One region of the Sinobaca sp. H24 genome, then DNA from elsewhere that is predicted to be linked to it. Evidence: riboswitches for the same ligand, from Rfam matches in the RefSeq annotation. Region 1 holds a riboswitch; the other holds the start of a gene.

Region 1 (7,444 bases):
TCTGATTCCGAAGTTGTGCCGGAGCCTCTTATTCATGACACGATCGTATAAAAGCCCCTGATAACAACTGCGAGAGTTTTTCTTTGTACTCCTGCTAATAGATGCTACAATATAAATCACTGAATGGGAGTAGGGGGAAAAACTATGTATCTACACGGCACCAGCCAAATAAACAGTAAAGGCCACCTGGAAATAGGCGGCGTTGATACAATGGATATAACGAAAGAATACGGAACACCGGTTTTTGTATATGATGTAGAGCTTATCCGGCGCCGGGCAAGAGGCTTTAAAAAAGCATTCGAAACAGAAGGCATGCAGTATCAGGTGGCATATGCGAGCAAGGCGTTCAGCTGTATTGCCATGGTTCAGCTTGCTGACGAACTGGGATTAAGCCTCGATGTTGTTTCAGGTGGAGAAATGCTGACGGCCAAGCGTGCCGGATTTCCAATGGAACGTGTTCACCTTCATGGGAATAATAAATCCCTTGAGGAAATCCAGATGGCTCTTGATCTTGATGTCGGGTGTTTTGTAGTGGATAATTTTCATGAATTGGATATGCTCAAGGAGCAGACTGAGAAAACGAAAAAAACCCCGCATGTGCTGATCCGCACGACCCCTGGAATTGAAGCTCATACGCATGAGTATATTTCCACAGGCCAGGAAGACTCGAAGTTTGGTTTTGATTTAACAAGCGGCCAGGCGGATGAAGCTATTAAGCGTCTGAAAGATCATCCTTATCTGCAGCTGAAAGGGATCCACTGCCATATAGGTTCACAGATTTTTGATACGAATGGTTTTTCCATGGCTATTGAAAAATTATTCAGCCAGATTATCCGCTGGAAAGAAGAATTGGATTTCGAGCCGGAAGTACTCAATGCAGGGGGCGGTTTCGGGATCCGCTATGTAGAGGGTGACGAGCCGCTGCTGCCGGAGGAGTATGTTACCTCTTTAATTCATACGGTGAAAGAACAGTCTGCCATGCACGGACTAAAGCTTCCTGAAATCTGGATTGAACCAGGCCGGGCAATGACCGGTGATGCCGGGACTACGCTTTATAAAATCGGCTCCCAGAAAAACATTCCGGGTGTCCGCAGATATGCTGCAGTTGACGGAGGTATGACCGATAATATCCGCCCTGCACTGTACCATGCTGAATATGAAGGGGTGCTTGCAAACCGCGCCAACGATAAAGCAGAAGATACGTTTGCCATTGCAGGGAAATGCTGTGAGTCCGGCGATATGCTGATCTGGGATCTGCCTCTACCGGAAATTGCCGAAGATGATGTGCTGGCAGTTTTCTGCACGGGTGCCTATGGATATGCCATGGCTAATAACTATAACCGATTTTCCAGACCTCCGGTCGTTTTTGCAGAAAACGGTTCGGTCCAGCTCGTCATAAAAAAAGAATCCTATGAAGATTTATTAAAAAATGATTTGCCTCTTCGCTCAGCAGAGAGGGTATAATAGAACAGCCGGTTTTATTAAACCGGGTTTTACATTTTAAAGAAGGTGGTTGATTGTGATGAAAAAAGGAAGCATTAAGTTTGAAAACGGAGAAGAAATTCAAATTGAATTCTTTGACCAGGATGCACCAGGCACAGTAGAAAACTTTGAAACACTTGCCAATAAAGGCTTTTATAATGGATTGAATTTCCACCGCGTCATTCCTGGATTCGTAGCCCAGGGTGGAGACCCTAGCGGCAACGGCACAGGTGGACCGGGATATACCATTAAATGTGAAACAGAAGGAAATCCTAATAAGCACGGTAAAGGCTATTTATCAATGGCGCATGCCGGCAAAGATACGGGCGGAAGCCAGTTCTTTATTCTTTTTGAACCACAGCCTCACTTAGACGGCGTTCACACGGTCTTTGGTAAAGTAACAGAAGGCCTGGATACGGTAGATAGAATCAAGCAGGGCGACGTTATGCAGGAAGTGAAAGTCTGGAGCGAATAAAGCAAAAAAACCGGCTCCGTGCCGGTTTTTTTACATAACAGAACCGTCAGGCATTTTAGTTGACGATTCTCATTGGATTATCATATGATTAAGTATATACTTTTATAAAATAACATTGGTACCTGCCGTACGGCAGTTCCTTCGGGGTCGGGTGAAAGTCCCAACCGGCGGTGATAAAGAGCATTCTCTTTTTAGTCCGTGACCCGTAATGCTTAGGCAGAGCGGTGGATTCGGTGAAATTCCGAAGCCGACAGTAAAGTCTGGATGGGAGAAGGAAACCATGTTTAAATAGGCTGCGCGATACTTTGTGTTTAACATAGAGAAGCGGCCTTTGATCCCTGTTTACAGGGCTTATTTAAACGTGATTAATTACTCCCCCGAAGGAAACAGTCCTTCGGGGGTTTTTATATGCTCCGAAGCTGATTGGACGGGGCAGTGGGAAAGGCTGTAATAAATATGAACGATGAAACATATATGAATTTCGCACTGGATCTGGCAGTTTCCGCTTCAGGCCAGACCTCCCCCAACCCATTAGTGGGAGCCGTAATAGTAAAAAACAATCAAATTGTCGGCATGGGGGCACACCTAAAAGCGGGAACCCCCCACGCAGAAGTGCATGCCGTGCGCATGGCAGGGGACCAGGCGCAGGGTGCTACGGCCTATGTGACGCTGGAACCGTGCAGCCATTATGGGAGAACGCCTCCCTGCGCCGATCTATTGATCGAAAGCCGGGTTGATAGAGTAGTGGTGGCTTCTGTCGATCCCAATCCCGAAGTGAAAGGAAGAGGGATCGAAAAACTAAAGGCAGCCGGAATAACCGTTGAAGTCGGCGTCCTAAAAGAAAAGGCAGACAAAATAAACAATTTTTTCTTTCACTATATGAAAACAGCGACACCCTACGTGACGCTTAAAGCAGCAGCCACACTGGACGGGAAAACAGCTTCCTACACCGGCAGCAGCAAATGGATTACGGGGGGGAAAGCAAGAGAAGATGTCCATTTAAACCGAATGAAGCACGATGCGATACTAATCGGTGCGGGAACAGCCGCTGCTGACGATCCCTCTCTTAATGTCAGGCTTGATCATGCGTTCAGGCAGCCGGTACGAATTATCCTGGATACTTCCCTGCGAACGAGTCCGACTGCAAAAATGCTGCATGATGAAGGAGCTCCCGTTTGGATAATCTGCGGTAGTGGAGCCGATGAGAAAAGAAAACAGGTTTTGAAAGCCGCCGGAGCCGATATTATAAAGCTGCAGGAGGAAACAATAACGATTCCTGTTCTTCTCGGAAAGCTGGGAGAAAAAAATATACAGTCTTTGTATGTAGAAGGCGGGGCAGCTGTACATGGCAGCTTTTTAGATGCAGCCGCTTTTCAGGAACTGCACTATTATATAGCCCCAAAGCTGATTGGCGGAAAAACGGCATTTCCTGTTTTTGGAGGACGCGGCATAGCTCTTATGGAAGAGGCCGCAGAACTGGTAGTGGAATCAACCGAAACATTAGGAGAAGACATGAAGATAACGGCTTTTCCAAAGAAAGGATGAATGCTGTGTTCACAGGAATTATAGAAGAAAAAGCAACGATTGCCCAGATGAATGACCATGAAACGCATATGGAGCTGAAAATAAAAGCGGAAAAAATTATGCAGGACATGAAAGAAGGAGACAGTATTTCCATTAACGGTGTCTGCCTGACAGTTACAGATTTCGATGAAAACATGTTTCAGGTCGATGTAATGCCTGAAACAATGAAAAGCACCAGTCTTCAGGCTCTTCAAGAGAACAGCCGCGTAAATGTGGAAAGAGCTATGGCAGCCAATAACCGCTTCGGTGGACATTTCGTAAGCGGCCATGTGGATGCAGCCGGAAGAATTGCCTCCATTGAGCCGCTGGCAAACGCAGTGTACATTCACATTGAAGTGCCGGAGCAGCTGATGCCGTATATGATGCTTAAAGGATCCGTAACGCTCGACGGCATAAGTCTTACTTTATTTGGAGTGGACGATGCAGCATCTACTATTACTGTTTCGATTATTCCCCACACGTGGGAAGAAACAAACTTATCTACTAAACAGATAAATGATCCAATCAACGTAGAATGCGATGTGTTAATGAAATACACAGAGCGTCTGCTTGAAACCAAATACAAAAAAGCGTAAAACTCCAATAGAAAGAAGGCAGATGCATCATGGAAAATGAATCCATGTTTCATACAATTGAAGAAGCCATCTATGAATTAATGCAGGGAAAAGCAGTGATCGTAGTCGATGATGAAGACAGGGAAAATGAAGGCGACTTTGTCGCTTTATCCGATAGAATTACACCAGACACCATTAACTTTATGATTACCCACGGACGTGGTCTCGTCTGTACGCCTATAACCGAAAAAAGGGCCGGGGAGCTGGAGCTGGTTCCGATGGTTGACCACAATACCGATCCCCACGGAACAGCGTTCACAGTCAGCGTAGATCACAAAAGTGCGTCTACCGGCATTTCAGCCAAAGAACGGGCGGATACCATCCTTTCTCTTGTTAATAATAAAACCCGGCCGCTCGATCTAAAGCGTCCCGGCCATGTTTTCCCATTGATCGCTAAAGAGGGAGGGGTTCTCCGCAGAGCCGGACATACCGAAGCGGCTGTTGACCTGGCACGTCTTTCCGGTGCTGAGCCGTCGGGCGTTATCTGTGAAATTATTAAAGAGGATGGGGAAATGGCCCGTGTCCCTGAGCTTCTTGAAATCGCTGAAAAACATGAAATCAAGATGATTACGATCAAGGATCTTATTAAATACCGTCATAAAAAAGACAAGCTGATCGTAAGAGAAACAGAAGTGAAGCTGCCAACAGAATTCGGTGAATTTACAGCGTACGGCTACACTTCTGTTATTGATCAAAAAGAAAGTATCGCGCTCGTAAAGGGTAATATCCTGCCGGATGAACCCGTACTTGTACGGGTTCACTCAGAATGTTTAACAGGAGATGTATTTGGTTCCCACCGCTGCGACTGCGGCCCTCAGCTTCATGCAGCCCTGCAGCAGATTGAGCAGGAAGGCAGCGGTATTCTGCTGTACATGCGCCAGGAAGGAAGAGGTATCGGCCTGATCAATAAGCTGAAAGCCTATGAACTTCAGGAGCAGGGATATGATACAGTAGAAGCTAATGAAAAGCTTGGTTTTGCGCCTGATCTCCGCGATTATGGAATTGGCGCCCAGATTCTTAAAGACCTTGGAGTAAAAAAAATGAACCTGCTTACCAATAATCCCAGAAAAATTACCGGGCTCAAGGGTTATGATCTGGAAGTGATCGACCGTGTACCTATTCAGCTTCCACTTAACAAGGATAACGAAAGGTATATGCGGACCAAACAGGGAAAAATGGGGCACATGCTCCACTTCTAAATATATGCAGCATAACATTAGAGAATAAGGGAGTTTTCAGACATGGGACAGAATTTTGAAGGATCTATGACAGGGCAGGACTTAAAATAGCAGTAGTTACCGGACGCTTTAACGATTTTATTACTGGGAGACTGCTTGAAGGAGCAGTCGGTACATTAAAACGCCACGGTGTAACAGAAGAAAATATCGATACCGTCTGGGTACCGGGTGCATTTGAAATTCCTTATGCTTCCAAAAAACTGGCGCAGAAAAAAATATGATGCAATTATTACACTTGGTACCGTCATCCGCGGAGCAACGCCTCACTTTGATTATGTCTGCTCAGAAGCCGCCAAAGGAGTATCACAGGTAGCTATGAATTATGATCTTCCCGTTATATTCGGCGTATTAACAACAAATACGATCGAAGAAGCGGTGGAAAGAGCCGGCACGAAAGCTGGCAATAAAGGCGCAGACGCAGCGCTTGCAGCAATTGAAATGGCTAATCTTGATAAACTTTTTTAAATCATGTACAATATCGATAAATCATGAAACATGGCGGTTCTATCTGCCATGTTTTCGTGCTGTTTGAGGACGTGCTTTCTCCAAGCAGCACATATCTTCTATTTTTCGAAAGTGATGAGGGATATATTTATATGTTCATGAAATTTAAGCCTGCACAACGAAAAATCGCAATGGGCCTGCTGTCATACATGCCGGAAGAAAAGAGTATTAAACTATTGCTTGAAACCGTGCAGAAGTATGAAACAGAAAGCAGCTGAGAGCTTTTTTTATGGAAGGAAAAAGAAGATTTTGTAGGAGTTATTGGTATTGTGAATGAAACGGAGAATACGGTCAGGCTGCAGCATTTATGTATTAACCCATCCTACCGCGGGGAAGGTCTTGGCAGGAAAATGGTAGAAGAAATGCAGCAGCGCCTTCAAAAAAATATGGTTCCTTCCGAGGCGGTAAAAAGCTTTCTTGAATCATGCCGGCCGGAAGAAACCCAGAGTACGTAGAAAAAGCGTCCGCTTCGTAACAGGCGGACGCTTTCTTATGGAAATTTCTTTAGTAAGAGGAATAACGGCTGGCCGCAGCCTGCTTTCGTTTCTTTTGTTCTTCGCGTTCCTGAATTACATCGGATCGGTCCCGGCGTGTATGGCGGTCAATTAATTCCTTATCGGCCATATCGCTTTTATTCTGCCAGACAAGCCGGCGTCGTGCACATTCTTCATAACAGTGCTGAACGAGTTTTTTCATCCGTCAGGGGGATATTTAAATCCGAATAAGGATCGTCGGATAAGAGCTGATCGAGCTGTAAATAGATGCGGTTTAACAATTCATCTGTATCGATAGAAAGCTGCTGCAGGGAATACGAATGCTCGGCAATAATTCCGAAGAACGAAGGAGCACTTTCTCTGCGCCTGCATAATTGCCGCGGCGCTGATGATATAACCCGACGGCAAGCTGAATGAGTCCTACCCAGTGTTTGTCGCGTCTGCCGGCTTCTTTTTCCTTCCAGTGTTCTTCTAACAATTCATGGCATTCAAAGTAATCACGATGCCCGTGAAACTGAATAAGGAATTGAATATAGCTGTCAGAGTAAATAGGAGGCATAGCATGCACTCGCTTTCGTTGAATATTTTCTTTGACAATGTTCTAAAGGCCGTTGGAGTACATATTCTAAACTTTACCACATGTGCTTTTCATTAATCTACTCCGAGACGTTAAACGTCATAAATTCGCCTATCGTTAAGCAGCAGATGGATATGATATAATTCAAGTGTGTGAAAGGGAACAGAGGGGTAGAAAAATGGAGAAATACAGCGTAAAAATTGATACATTCGAGGGACCACTCGATCTGCTGCTGCATTTAATCCAACAATCAGAAGTAGATATTTATCATATTTCTGTTTCAACGATTACAGCCCAATATTTGGACTATGTGCGGACGATGCAGGAGCTTCAGCTTGATGTAGCAAGTGAATATTTAGTGATGGCAGCATCTCTTCTGGAGATCAAGAGCAGCATGCTTCTTCCTGCACCGATTTTGAGGAAGAAGAAGAGGACTACGAGTACGACCCCAGGGAAGAACTCATTTATCGTTTATC
Region 2 (7,444 bases), on a different contig from region 1:
GACGTGCAGCAATGACTCTGGGAGCTGGACGGGCAACAAAAGACGATGAAATTGATTATGCTGTGGGAATTGAACTTCGTAAAAAGATTGGAGACCGCGTGCAGGCAGGCGATGTGCTTGCTGTGCTGCATGCCAATCAGACAGAAGCTGCCGAGGCTGCTGCCATTGTTAGAGAGGCCTATGAATATTCCGAGTCAGAAGTTATACCCGAACCGCTTATCCACGATACGATCGTATAAAATAGTGCCTGAAAACAGCCGCGAGAGTTTTTCTTTGTACTCCTGCAAATAGATGCTACAATATAAATCACTGAATGGGAGTAGGGGGAAAAGCGATGTATTTACACGGCACCAGCCAAATAAACAAAAAGGCCACCTGGAAATAGGCGGCGTGGATACGATGGATATTACAAAAGAATATGGGACGCCGGTTTTTGTTTACGATGTCGAACTGATACGACGCAGAGCAAGAGGCTTCAAAAAAGCATTTGAAGCAGAAGGCGTGCAGTATCAAGTAGCTTATGCAAGCAAAGCCTTCAGCTGTATTGCTATGGTTCAGCTTGCTGATGAGCTTGGATTAAGTCTGGACGTAGTATCAGGCGGGGAAATGCTTACAGCCAAACGGGCAGGATTTCCGATGGAGCGTGTACACCTTCATGGAAATAATAAATCCCTTGAAGAAATTCAAATGGCACTGGATCTGGATGTCGGGTGTTTTGTTGTAGATAATTTTCATGAACTCGATATGCTCAAAGAGCAGACCGAAAAAATGAAAAAGTCTCCGCATGTGCTGATCCGCACAACTCCTGGAATCGAAGCTCATACACATGAATATATTTCAACGGGACAGGAAGATTCCAAGTTTGGTTTTGACTTAACGAGCGGACAGGCTGACGAAGCAATTAAACGACTGAAAGATCATCCTTACCTGCAGCTAAAAGGTATTCACTGCCATATCGGCTCGCAGATTTTTGATACTCATGGATTTTCGATGGCCATTGAGAAGCTCTTCAGCCAGATTATCCGCTGGAAGGAAGAACTGGACTTTGAGCCGGAAGTGCTGAATGCAGGCGGAGGTTTTGGCATACGTTATGTTGAAGGAGACGAACCGCTGCTGCCTGAGGAGTATGTGACCTCTCTAATTCATACAGTGCAGGAGCAGAGCTCGCTGCACGGCCTGGATATGCCGGAAATCTGGATTGAACCCGGCCGGGCGATGACCGGGGACGCTGGAACAACTCTTTATAAAATAGGATCCCAGAAAAACATTCCAGGGGTGCGCCGGTATGCGGCAGTCGATGGAGGAATGACCGATAATATACGCCCCGCCCTCTATCATGCAGAATATGAAGGGGTACTTGCGAACCGTGCAAATGACAAAGCAGAAGATACATTTGCCATAGCCGGAAAATGCTGTGAGTCAGGAGATATGCTGATTTGGGATCTGCCGCTTCCGGAACTTGCCGAAGATGACGTGCTGGCTGTTTTCTGCACAGGTGCTTATGGGTATGCCATGGCTAATAATTATAACCGGTTTTCAAGGCCGCCGGTCGTGTTTGCAGAAAATGGAACGACCCAGCTTGTTATAAGAAAAGAAACGTACGAAGATTTATTAAAAAATGATTTGCCTCTCCGCTCTGCAGAGAGGGTATAATAGAACAGCCGGTTTTAATCAGCCGGGCTTTACATTTTAAAAAAGGTGGTTGATTGTAATGAAAAAAGGAAGCATTAAGTTTGAAAATGGAGAAGAAATTCAAATTGAATTCTTTGACCAGGATGCACCAGGAACAGTAGAAAATTTCGAAACACTTGCGAATAAAGGGTTTTACAACGGATTGAACTTTCACCGTGTCATTCCTGGATTTGTAGCTCAGGGCGGAGACCCAAGCGGCAATGGAACAGGCGGACCGGGTTATACTATTAAGTGTGAAACAGAAGGAAATCCTAATAAGCACGGTAAAGGCTATTTATCTATGGCACATGCCGGCAAAGATACAGGCGGAAGCCAGTTCTTTATTCTTTTTGAACCGCAGCCACACCTGGACGGCGTTCATACTGTTTTTGGTAAAGTAACAGAAGGTCTTGATACTGTTGATAGAATTAAGCAGGGAGACGTTATGCAGGAAGTGAAAGTCTGGAGCGAATAAACAGGCTTAAAAAACCGGCGGAATGCCGGTTTTTTTACATAATAGTACCGTCAGGCATTTTTAGTTGACGTTTCTCATTTGGTTATCATATGATAAGGTATATACTTTTTAGAAAATAACATTGGTATCTGCCGTGCGGCAGTTCCTTCGGGGTCGGGTGAAAGTCCCAACCGGCGGTGATAAAGAGTGCGCTCTTTTTAGTCCGTGACCCGTAATGCTTAGGCAGAGCGGTGGATTCGGTGAAATTCCGAAGCCGACAGTAAAGTCTGGATGGGAGAAGGAAACCATGTTTAAATAGGCTGCCTGCTGTGGATACACACGTAAAGCAGCAGCGGCCTTTTGCACCTGTTGACAGGGCTTATTTAAACGTGATTAATTACTCCCCCGAAGGAAAGTCCTTCGGGGGTTTTTATATGCCTCGAAGTCTGTTGAACGAGTCAGCGGGAAGGGCTGTAATAACAATGAATGATGAAACCTATATGAAGCTTGCACTGGATCTGGCCGCTTCTGCTGACGGACAAACATCCCCAACCCGTTAGTTGGAGCAGTATTAGTAAAGAATCATCAAATCGTCGGCATGGGCGCTCATCTGAAAGCAGGAACGCCTCACGCAGAGGTGCATGCAGTCCGTATGGCAGGCAAGGAGGCAGAAGGCGCTGTAGCCTATGTAACATTAGAGCCGTGCAGCCATTATGGGAAAACGCCCCCCTGCGCTGACCTGCTGATTGAAAACGGAATCCGAAGAGTCTTTATAGCCTCTGTTGATCCAAATCCTCAAGTAAAAGGCAGGGGAATTGAGAAACTGAGAGCGGCCGGCATTTCTGTTGATATCGGTGTACTGAAAGAAAAGGCAGATAGCATCAACCGTTTTTTCTTTCACTATATGAAAACAAAAACTCCTTATGTGACGCTTAAAGCTGCAGCAACGCTTGATGGTAAAACGGCTACGTATGCAGGAAGCAGTAAATGGATTACTGGGGAAAATGCAAGAAAAGACGTTCACTTAAACCGTATGAAGCATGACGCAATATTAGTCGGTGCAGGAACAGCAGCTGCAGACGACCCCTCTCTAAATGTTCGACTCGAGCAAGCGTTCAGACAGCCGGTACGTATTGTGCTGGATACGTCGCTGCGGACGCTTTCAACTGCGAAAATGCTTCAGGATAATGGCGCCCCTGTCTGGATCGTCTGCACAAGCCAGGCCGAAGAAAAGAAAAAGCAGGAACTAAAAGCGGCAGGAGCAGAAATAATCGAGCTTGCAGACGACACCATTTCTATTTCGGTTCTTCTTAAAAAGCTCGGTGAAAAAAACATCCAGTCCTTGTATGTGGAGGGCGGTTCTACTGTGCATGGCAGCTTTTTGGAAGCAGCTGCATTTCAGGAACTTCATTACTATATAGCGCCTAAGCTGGTGGGCGGAAAAGACGCGTTTCCAGTGTTTGGAGGACAGGGAATGGAGCTGATGGAAAACGCAGCGCAGCTTGTCATTAAATCAACGGAAACATTGGGAGAAGATATTAAGATGACGGCTTTTCCAAAGGAAGGATGAATGCTATGTTTACAGGGATTATAGAAGAAAAAGCTATTATCGCTCATATGAATGATCATGAGACCCATATGGAGCTGAAAATAAAAGCTGAAAAAATTATGCAGGATATGAAAGAAGGCGACAGTATTTCCATCAACGGGGTCTGCCTCACTGTCACTGCTTTTGACGAAAGCATGTTTCAGGTGGATGTTATGCCTGAAACAATGAAAAGCACCAGCCTTCAGGCTCTTCAGGAAAAAAGCCCCGTGAATGTAGAAAGAGCGATGGCGGCCAATAATCGATTCGGAGGTCATTTCGTAAGCGGCCATGTGGACGCTGCAGGAAGAATTGCATCCATCGAGCCGCTGGCAAACGCGGTTTATATTCATATTGAAGTACCGGAGCAGCTGATGCCGTATATGATGCTGAAAGGATCTGTGACGCTTGACGGTATTAGTCTTACGTTATTTGGAGTGGACGATGAAGCATCTACTATTACGGTTTCGATTATCCCCCACACCTGGGAAGAAACAAACTTGTCTGCCAAGCAGATCAATGATCCTATCAATGTAGAATGCGATGTATTAATGAAGTACACGGAACGCCTGCTTGAAACAAAATACAAAAAGGCGTAAAACTCCAATAGGAAGAAGGCAGGTGCATCATGGAAAATGAATCCATGTTTCATACAATTGAAGAAGCTATTTATGAATTAATGCAGGGAAAAGCAGTCATCGTATGTGATGATGAAGACAGAGAAAATGAAGGCGACTTTGTAGCGCTCTCTGATAGAGTCACGCCGGAAACGATTAACTTTATGATTACCCACGGGCGCGGGCTGGTCTGTACGCCTATAACCGAACAAAGAGCTAGAGAACTCGAACTTGTTCCTATGGTAGATCACAACACAGATCCTCACGGTACTGCTTTTACAGTAAGTGTGGACCATAAGAGTGCATCAACCGGTATTTCTGCAAAAGAGCGGGCGGATACCATTCTGTCGCTTGTTGATAAAAAAACCCGGCCGCTTGACCTGAAGCGTCCCGGCCACGTGTTCCCTTTGATTGCTAAAGAAGGCGGTGTTCTCCGCAGAGCAGGGCATACGGAAGCGGCGGTTGATCTGGCACGACTTTCCGGCGCCGAGCCATCGGGGGTCATTTGTGAGATCATTAAAGAAGATGGAGAAATGGCCCGCGTACCCGAACTTATGGAAATAGCTGAAAAGCATGAAGTGAAAATGATTACAATTAAGGACCTTATTAAATACCGTCATAAAAAAGATAAGCTTGTTATAAGAGAAACAGAAGTGAAGCTTCCGACAGAATTTGGAGAATTTACGGCTTTTGGTTATACATCCGTGATTGACCAAAAAGAGAGTATCGCCCTTGTGAAAGGAAATATTCTTCCGGATGAACCTGTACTGGTGCGAGTGCATTCAGAATGTCTAACCGGGGATGTGTTCGGTTCCCACCGCTGTGACTGCGGTCCGCAGCTTCATGCGGCCCTGCATCAGATTGAACAGGAAGGAAGCGGTATTCTGCTTTATATGCGTCAGGAAGGAAGAGGTATTGGTCTGATTAATAAGCTGAAAGCCTATGAACTTCAAGAGCAGGGATATGATACAGTAGAAGCTAACGAAAAGCTTGGATTTGCACCCGATCTCCGGGAATATGGCATCGGCGCTCAGATTCTCAGGGATCTGGGAGTGAAAAAGATGAACCTGCTTACTAATAATCCAAGGAAAATTACCGGGCTGAAGGGCTATGATTTAGAAGTAATCGACCGCGTACCTATTCAGCTGCCATTTAACAAGGATAACGAAAAATATTTGCGAACCAAGCAGGGAAAAATGGGACACATGCTTCATTTCTAAAAAATTTATTACAGAATAAGGGAGTTTTCAGACATGGGAGAACATTTCGAAGGATCTATGACAGGTCAGGACTTAAAAATAGCAGTAGTAACAGGACGCTTTAACGATTTTATTACCGGACGCCTGCTTGAAGGAGCCGTTGGTACATTGAAGCGCCACGGTGTTAAAGAGGAAAACATTGATACGGTTTGGGTGCCGGGCGCATTTGAAATTCCTTATGCCTCAAAAAAACTCGCCCAGTCGAAAAAATATGATGCGATTATTACATTGGGTACTGTTATCCGAGGGGCGACTCCTCATTTCGATTATGTCTGCTCGGAAGCTGCTAAAGGAGTATCACAAGTAGCAATGAATTATGATGTTCCTGTTATCTTCGGCGTGTTAACGACAAATACAATTGAAGAAGCGATAGAGCGTGCTGGTACTAAAGCCGGTAATAAAGGCGCAGATGCAGCGCTGGCGGCAATTGAAATGGCGAATCTTGATAAACTAATTTAAATCATGTACAATATCGATAAATCACGTAACATGGCGGCAGCAACCGCCATGTTTTCGTGTTGTTTCAGGGCATTATTCTGCTGAGAAGTTAATGTCTTCCATTTTTCTAAAGTTATGAGGGGTATATGTATATGTTTATGAAATTCAAACCTGCACAACGGAAAATTGCAATGGGGCTGCTGTCATATACGCCGGATGAAAAGCAGATTAAAATTCTGCTTGAAACGGTACAGAAGTATGAAACAGAAAGCAGCTGGGAGCTTTTTTTATGGAAAGAAAAGGAAGATATCGTAGGCGTTATCGGTTTTGTAAATGAAGATGAAAACACAGTCAGGCTGCAGCATTTATGTGTGAACCCATCTTACCGGGGAGAAGGCCTGGGGAAAAGAATGGTAGAGGAAATGCAGGAGCGTCTTCAAAAAAATATCGTTCCTTCTGAGACTGTAAAAGGTTTTTTTGATGCCTGCCGTCCGGAAGAAATTCAAAGTACGTAAAAAAGCGTCCGCTTCGTAACAGGCGGACGCTTTCTTCATGGAAAAGAGAACTAAAATGAATAGCGGCTTGAAGAAAGCTGTCTAAGCAGTTTCTGTTCTTCGCGCTCTTTAATAACATCGGAACGGTCCCGACGTGTATGGCGGTCAATTAATTCTTTATCTTCCAAGTTGCTTTTCATCTGCCAGACAAGCTGACGGCTGCTGCATTCCTGTATGCAGTGCTGAACGAGGCCGGCATCCGTCAGCGGGATATTTAAATCCGAGTACGGGCTGTTTGATGAAAGCTGATCGAGCTGTATATAAATGCGGTTCAGCAGCTCATTTGTATCAATGGAAAGCTCCTGCAGGGAAGACGAGTGCTCGGCAATGATGCCGGAAGAGCGCAAAAGGACTTTCTCTGCTCCCGCTAAATTACCGCGGCGGTGATGATAGAGCCCAACGGCAAGCTGAATCAGGCCGACCCAGTGCTTATCGCGCATTCCTGCTTCTTTTTCTTTCCAGTGTTCTTCTAATAGTTCATGACATTCAAAGTAATCACGATAGCCGTGAAATTGAATGAGGAATTGAATATAGCTGTCAGAGTAAACAGGAGGCATAGCATGCCCTCACTTTCGTCGGGTATTTTCTTTGACAAAGTTCTGGAACGCAGCATAAGGCAATACTTTTACCACAAGTGCTTTTCATTAATCTACTCCAAAGCGTCAAACGTCATAAATTCGCCTATCGTTAAGCGGCAGGCGGGTATGATATAATTTATATGTGTGAAAGCGAGCAGAGGGGAAAAGAAATGAAGAAATACAGTGTAAAAATAGATGCATTCGAAGGGCCGCTCGATCTGCTGCTGCATTTAATTCAACAATCCGAAGTAGACATTTACAATATTTCTGTTTCGGCTGTTACAGCAC

The links. A riboswitch is a leader RNA that binds a small molecule or an ion and turns the genes downstream of it on or off. The one in region 1 is predicted to bind FMN.
Region 2: linked by a shared signal. The riboswitch ahead of ribD (bifunctional diaminohydroxyphosphoribosylaminopyrimidine deaminase/5-amino-6-(5-phosphoribosylamino)uracil reductase RibD) and the one ahead of ribD (bifunctional diaminohydroxyphosphoribosylaminopyrimidine deaminase/5-amino-6-(5-phosphoribosylamino)uracil reductase RibD) in region 1 are both predicted to bind FMN.

The regions. Positions count from the first base shown of each region.
Region 1 covers NZ_JALBWT010000002.1:200,986-208,429, forward strand. Annotated here, with positions in the region: gene MMY81_RS04200 (pyrimidine-nucleoside phosphorylase) at 1-51, shown strand, start outside; gene lysA (diaminopimelate decarboxylase) at 145-1,464, shown strand; gene MMY81_RS04210 (peptidylprolyl isomerase) at 1,523-1,957, shown strand; FMN riboswitch at 2,091-2,237, shown strand; gene ribD (bifunctional diaminohydroxyphosphoribosylaminopyrimidine deaminase/5-amino-6-(5-phosphoribosylamino)uracil reductase RibD) at 2,414-3,502, shown strand; gene ribE (riboflavin synthase) at 3,508-4,116, shown strand; gene MMY81_RS04225 (bifunctional 3,4-dihydroxy-2-butanone-4-phosphate synthase/GTP cyclohydrolase II) at 4,161-5,354, shown strand; partial or broken gene ribH (6,7-dimethyl-8-ribityllumazine synthase) at 5,397-5,858, shown strand; gene MMY81_RS33265 (hypothetical protein) at 5,990-6,115, shown strand; partial or broken gene MMY81_RS04235 (GNAT family N-acetyltransferase) at 6,131-6,352, shown strand; gene MMY81_RS04240 (hypothetical protein) at 6,402-6,593, opposite strand; gene MMY81_RS04245 (DUF309 domain-containing protein) at 6,666-6,950, opposite strand; gene MMY81_RS04250 (segregation and condensation protein A) at 7,147-7,444, shown strand, end outside; gene MMY81_RS04255 (hypothetical protein) at 7,431-7,444, shown strand, end outside.
Region 2 covers NZ_JALBWT010000009.1:24,495-31,938, forward strand. Annotated here, with positions in the region: gene MMY81_RS13385 (pyrimidine-nucleoside phosphorylase) at 1-239, shown strand, start outside; partial or broken gene lysA (diaminopimelate decarboxylase) at 335-1,653, shown strand; gene MMY81_RS13395 (peptidylprolyl isomerase) at 1,712-2,146, shown strand; FMN riboswitch at 2,286-2,432, shown strand; partial or broken gene ribD (bifunctional diaminohydroxyphosphoribosylaminopyrimidine deaminase/5-amino-6-(5-phosphoribosylamino)uracil reductase RibD) at 2,608-3,695, shown strand; gene ribE (riboflavin synthase) at 3,701-4,309, shown strand; gene MMY81_RS13410 (bifunctional 3,4-dihydroxy-2-butanone-4-phosphate synthase/GTP cyclohydrolase II) at 4,354-5,547, shown strand; gene ribH (6,7-dimethyl-8-ribityllumazine synthase) at 5,581-6,045, shown strand; gene MMY81_RS13420 (GNAT family N-acetyltransferase) at 6,183-6,539, shown strand; gene MMY81_RS13425 (DUF309 domain-containing protein) at 6,590-7,135, opposite strand; gene MMY81_RS13430 (segregation/condensation protein A) at 7,327-7,444, shown strand, end outside.